2 regions of the Clostridium sp. genome follow, and region 2 is predicted to be linked to the other one. Evidence: riboswitches for the same ligand, from Rfam matches in the RefSeq annotation. Region 2 holds a riboswitch; the other holds the start of a gene.

Region 1 (3,218 bases), 1.2 Mb from region 2:
GGAGAAATTCAATGTGAATTTCTCCGGGGTGGGAGCGGTAAAGTTTTCCTTGGTATACAGAATTATCTGATTCCAGAAAAGCAGATTTATAAATAATTCAATTATAACTATGAATATCAGTGTTACAAGAAATCTTGTAGTGATATTCCAATTGGTTTTGATTTTGTTTCTGATTTTCATATTAAGCTACCTCTTCATTGAATTTTCAGCTTATAACCCAGGCCTTTGGCTGTAATTATGTATTTTGGACTGGAAGGATTGTCTTCTAATTTTTGCCTTAGTTTTCTTATATGAACCATAATTGTGTTGTCATATCCCTCATAGCTGTCTTTCCAGACTTCACTGCATATCATCTGTTTGGTTAGAATTTGATTGGCATTTTGGGCCATGTAACATAACAGGTGATATTCCTTGGGAGTAAGTGTTATATTTTTACCTGACTTTGACACTTCGCCTTTTGCAGGGTCAATTGTTATGTCTCCGAAGCTTATCTTTTTCTTTTTCATTGACATTTCATTTTTAATATATATATTTCTACGCAAATGTGCCTTGATCCTGAAAGCCACCTCCTTTGGACTGAAAGGTTTGGTTACATAATCGTCCGCACCCATTCCCAGGGCAAGTATTTTATCTACATCTTCAGATTTTGCAGACAGAAAGATAATAGGCACAAAAGAAAAATTCCTTATATTTCTGCACACTTCAAATCCGTCCATATCCGGCATCATTATGTCCAGAACTACTATGTCAGGTTTTTCGTTTCTGCATATTTTTATACCCTCTGATCCATTTTTTCCTTTGAATATTCTCCTGAAGCCTTCTTTTCTAAGGACCGTCTCCATCAGCTTTAAAAGCTCAACTTCATCATCTATTAAAAGTATCTTTCTATCTAAAATTTGATCCTGCATTTTTACCTCCAATGGTCAAAAATATATATATTTTAATTATAGCATCATTTAGGTATCCTTCGCCTAAGATACAAAATTTTAATGTTCTGTTAAGGTTTGAATCATTGACATGGATATTGGAGTATAATATAATTTAATGGATAAATAAGTGATCATGTGACTGGCGGAAATGGAGTTTACCATGGGAAGCATGATTGAATAGAAGTTGTATCGACCGCCTGGGTAATTAATAATTTACCCGGGTTTTTTTGTGTTCAAATTTGGAAGGGAGTAATGCAGATGAAAAATAATGAACTTATATTAAAGTATGGTTGTAATCCACATCAGAAACCTGCCAGGGTTTATATGAAAAAAGGAGAACTTCCATTTAGAATTATAAATGGCAAGCCCGGATATATAAATCTCATGGATGCACTTAATTCATGGCAGCTTGTAAAGGAATTGAAAAATACTACAGGTATTGCAAGTGCGGCCTCTTTTAAACATGTAAGTCCTGCCGGTGCTGCAGTTGCAGTGCAGCTTGATGACATACTGAAGAAGGTATATGCGGCTGGGGATGAGGAGCTTTCGCCTGCAGCTACTGCATATTGCAGGGCGAGAGGTGCCGATAGAATGTCTTCTTATGGAGATTTTGCGGCTTTAAGTGATGAAGTTGATTTATCTACGGCTAAAGTATTAAAAAGTGCTGTTTCTGATGGAATAATTGCGCCGGCCTATAGTAAGGAGGCTCTTGAAGTTTTAAAGAAGAAAAAGAGAGGAAATTACTGCATAATTCAAATTGACAGAGATTATGAACCCTGTGAAATGGAGAAAAGAGAAATATTTGGAGTAACCTTTGAGCAGAAAAGGAATAACGCAATTATAACAGATGAACTTTTGAAAAATATAGTAACAAAAAGAAAAGATCTCACTCAAAATGCAAAGAGAGATCTCTTAATATCAATGATTACACTTAAGTATACTCAATCCAATTCTGTATGTTTTGTGCTTGATGGACAGGTGATTGGAGTTGGTGCAGGACAGCAGTCGAGAATTCACTGCACAAGACTTGCCGGATCAAAAGCAGACGTATGGTTTTTAAGACAGCATCCTTCAGTCTTATCACTTCCATTTAGAGACGGACTTAAAAAAGCTGAGAAAGATAATGCAATAGATCAGTATCTTCGTAATGATGTAACAGAAGAGGAGACACGACACTGGAAAGATGTATTTACTGAAGTTCCAAGAAAGCTTACGGAAGAGGAGAAGAAAAATTGGATTTCAAAACTTAAAGGAGTTTCTCTAGGCTCTGATGCATTTTTCCCATTTAGGGATAACATAGACAGGGCATCTAAAAGCGGGGTTGAGTACATTGTTGAGCCAGGCGGTTCCATAAGAGATGATGCTGTGATAGAAGCCTGCAATGATTATAATATGGTAATGGCCTTTTCAGATTTAAGGCTGTTTCATCATTAGAGGAAAAGAGAAAGATACATTTCAAAGATATAAAAAAATTTGGTAAAATTCAAACCTTTTATGATAGAGCCTATTTCATAGAAGGCTTTTTTATTTATCAAATGGAATTTAAGGTTCCCTTAAGGTTTTGATAAATGGGATTTAAGCTGCAGGATCTATTATATGTTCATATGCTAGTTCAAGGAGGAAATTGTATGGAGGAAAATATTGTAAAAACCATAGATTTGACGAAAAGTTTTAAAAACTTTAAGGCAGTAAAGGGAATAAATTTATCTGTAAAGAAAGGAAGGGTATACGGATTTCTGGGTCCCAACGGGGCTGGAAAATCCACAACTATAAGGATGCTTTTGGGGCTTATAAAGCCTACAGGTGGACAAGTCCGTATGTTTGGCAAAGATCTTCAGAAAAACAGAATGGATATTCTGAAGAGAGTTGGGTCCATGGTGGAAGCGCCATCTTATTATGGAAATTTGACAGCCTATGAAAATCTGCAGGTATCGGCGGAACTTCTGGAACTTGACTATAAATATATTGATGAAGTTCTGGAGGTTGTGAAACTAACGGAGTGGAAAAATAGACAAGCTAGTAAATTTTCACTCGGCATGAAACAGAGACTTGGAATTGCCCAGGCACTCATATCAAAACCGGAACTTCTTATATTGGATGAACCCACCAACGGACTTGATCCCTCTGGAATCCATGAGATAAGGGGCCTTATTAAAAGACTTCCCAAGCTCTACAATATGACAGTCATCATATCCAGTCATAACCTGAGTGAAATTGAACTTGTAGCAGATGATATTGGAATTATAAACAGGGGAAATATGCTGTTTCAAGGAACTCTTGAAGAACTTC
Region 2 (3,218 bases):
GTCTCTATTGACATCCTGCTACAGTACTTCTTAAATGAATTCGGGAGGTCCTGGGACCACAATACCGTCATGTTCGGCTCGGGAGCAGGTCCAAGATTTGTAAGGGTGTTCAGGAACCTGTAGGAATTTTTTGTGACCAGAGTTCTTCCGTCTATTCCCATACCGCCTATTGATTCTGTAACCCAGTTTGGATCTCCTGCAAAGATCTCATTGTATTCAGGAGTCCTGAGATGCCTTTCAAGTCTGAGCTTGATTATAAACTGGTCTATAAGCTCCTGTGTGCCCTGTTCATCTATAATACCCTTTTTCAAATCTCTTTCAATATATATGTCCAGGAATGTGGAAACTCTTCCAAGAGACATTGCCGCACCGTTATTTTCCTTTATACCTGCAAGATATCCAAAATAGGTGAATTGAACAGCTTCTGCTGCGTTTGCCGCAGGATTTGAAATATCAATTCCATAACGCGATGCCATACTTTTCATCTTCTTGAGTGCCTTTATCTGCTCTGCAACTTCTTCCCTCTGTCTTATAATGCTCTCGGTCATATCTCCCTTCAGGTCCTTCAGATCATCTTTCTTCTGTTCTATCAGGTAATCGATGCCATACAATGCTATCCTTCTAAAATCTCCTATTATTCTTCCTCTTCCATAGGCATCTGGAAGCCCTGTCAGAAGTCCCACATGTCTCGCTGTCCTCATCTCTTCATTGTATGCATCAAATACCGCTTCATTATGTGTCTTTCTGTACTTTGTAAATATATGCTGCATTTTATCATCGACTTTGTATCCATAGGCATCAAGAGCCTGCTGTGCCATTCTTATACCTCCGAAAGGGTTGACCATTCTCTTGAGGGGTGCATCAGTCTGGAGTCCGAAGATAACCTCGTTTGGCCTGTCTATATATCCCGGTTCAAAGCTGTCAATGCCGGATACGGTTTTTGTATCCACATCAAGCACTCCGCCTTTTTTAATTTCCTCAAGAATGAGCTTTTCCGACTTTTCCCAGACTCTTTTTGTCCTCCCGGTAGGAGCTGTTAAAAAACCTTCATCTCCAGTATAAGGTGTGTAGTTTTTCTGTATAAAATTTCTGACGTCGATACCTTCTGTCCATTTTCCAGTCTTAAAATTTTCCCACTGATTTCGCATAAAAATTCTCTCCTTTAAAAATATTTTTACTATTCTAACAATTATTATGTCAGCATTTCAGTAAAATAATATATTATCCATTCAACTAAAAATGACCGCCTGGACACTTTAATTGCCCAGGCGGTCGGCTTTCAAAAATCGTACTCCCTGTGGTTATATCCACTTCCGCCGGTTATACGACCTGTTTAAAATCAATTTTCCTTGTACATTTAAAATATCATATTATCACAGATGTGTCAATATGATTTTTTTCTCTTAAACACGAGTACAGCTCCTGAAAGAACAAGCAATATTCCCAATACAGCCAATACCGACGTGTCTATGATACTTCCCGTTTTAGGAAGTTTTGAATCCATGCCATTTTCCAGAGATGAATTTTTCTGCCCGTTTTGTATGCCATTGTTTCCACCCTGTTTACCTGGCTGTGAAGACCCCTTTGCCGGATTTTTACTTTCTCCTGAGTTGTTACCCGGCTGATTTGGCTGATCCGGTTTATTACCTTCATCCGGATTCTCTCCTGGCTGTTCCGGTTCTTCTGGTGTAGGCTGTACAGGTGGTACAACAGGTGTACTTCCTTCTTCTTTAGCATCCTGTACAGTTCCAAGGTCATAAACCTTGCTCTGGTTTATCTCTACAGATAATATTTTATCTGAGATGGAATAACCAGAAGGTGCTTTGGTCTCCTTGACAGTATATTTACCTGGATTTACCTTGGTAAATTCTGCCAGCCCATTTTCATCTGTCACAGCAGTCTTCACTGAATTTCCCTTGGAATTGATCAGCGTGAACTCCGCACCTTTAAGCGGATTTCCGCTTTTATCCGTCTTATTTACATTCACCGTGCCCTGGATGCTTGCACTTCCGCCTCCGCCTGCACCTCCTGAAGAAATAGGAGTCATTGGTATGTCATGCCTTACTATAGCATCATTTACAGAAATGGTCTCTGTTGTTTTGGTTTCATATCCAGGTTTTGTTGCAACAATGTAGTAATCGGTATTCGGATAAACCATGAAAGCATAGTTTCCATCTTCGTCACTGGACTGCGGGTTTGCATTGTCTGCAGGAGGGAATCCCTCCAGTCCCGGAAGCTGTACAAGTGTATCGGGAGTTTTGCCTGATTCCCTGTTTCTCTCGGTATCTGCATAGTACAATTTTATATCCGCATCAGGTATTTTATCACTACTAACACTGTCAGTGACTAAACCATATGGATCTATCAGGGTAGGTTCCGGATCAATCCTCATCTGTCCGTCAGAATCCATTTTCACATGAATTGTTCCGATAATAATCTCTTCACCATTATCGAAGTTGTATACGATATTGAAGTTGTATTCCCTGTCCTTTTCAAGGCCACCTACTTGGAAGGTACCGTCACTTCCGATATCAACCTGCTGTCCAATTTCTGGAACATCAATGGTTATATTGCCATAGTCCTTGAAATATCCCGCAGTTTCTCCATCAGGATTTTTCAAAAGTACAATACCTGCTGCAGTTTTTTCAGAGTCATAGGAATTTCCTGCAATTTCACCAGGATTTGATTTCTGTATGAACGTTTTATCTTCTGTCTTTCCATTTATCTGTACAGGTACTGTTATCTCGACATCATACTCTACATCTCCCTTTGGAACGGCAATTTCATATTTGCCGTCAGATGATGTAGTTACTTCACTTTTGAAGTCTATTGTTCCATCACCATCAAAGTCCTTCTTAACTACAACCGTAGCTCCAGCTATAGGATTTCCTGTTTCATTGTCCACAACTGCTCCCTTTATGCTGCCCGGTTCAAATGTAATATCTATTTGATCCTTGGAATTCAGTCCGTGTTCCGGGTCATTGACAACTGCGGTAACAGGTATCTTCTTTTCTTCAATTCCTTCAATTTTATCGGACTTGAATACTACGCATGCTTCACCATTTTCATCGGTGACTGCAGAACTGCCCTCAGGGAAACTTCCGTTCGGTGCTGAAAAATCAACAGTAACACCAGGTACAGGCTTATTGTCCGCATCAACTACTTTCGCTGTAAGAGTCGATGTTGATTTACCGTCACCTGTAATGGACTTCGGATCT

Evidence for each region. Region 2 has a riboswitch for ZMP and ZTP ahead of pflB (formate C-acetyltransferase). Riboswitches for the same ligand answer to the same signal wherever they lie in the genome.
Region 1: linked by a shared signal. The riboswitch ahead of LKE46_RS03290 (phosphoribosylaminoimidazolecarboxamide formyltransferase) and the one ahead of pflB (formate C-acetyltransferase) in region 2 are both predicted to bind ZMP and ZTP.

What each region holds. Positions count from the first base shown of each region.
Region 1 is NZ_JAKVOI010000001.1:613,965-617,182, forward strand. Features, by position in the region: gene LKE46_RS03280 (HAMP domain-containing sensor histidine kinase) at 1-180, opposite strand, end outside; gene LKE46_RS03285 (response regulator transcription factor) at 195-908, opposite strand; ZMP/ZTP riboswitch at 1,055-1,139, shown strand; gene LKE46_RS03290 (phosphoribosylaminoimidazolecarboxamide formyltransferase) at 1,188-2,363, shown strand; gene LKE46_RS03295 (ABC transporter ATP-binding protein) at 2,558-3,218, shown strand, end outside.
Region 2 is NZ_JAKVOI010000001.1:1,815,184-1,818,401, forward strand. Features, by position in the region: gene pflB (formate C-acetyltransferase) at 1-1,148, opposite strand, end outside; ZMP/ZTP riboswitch at 1,256-1,334, opposite strand; gene LKE46_RS09005 (SpaA isopeptide-forming pilin-related protein) at 1,385-3,218, opposite strand, start outside.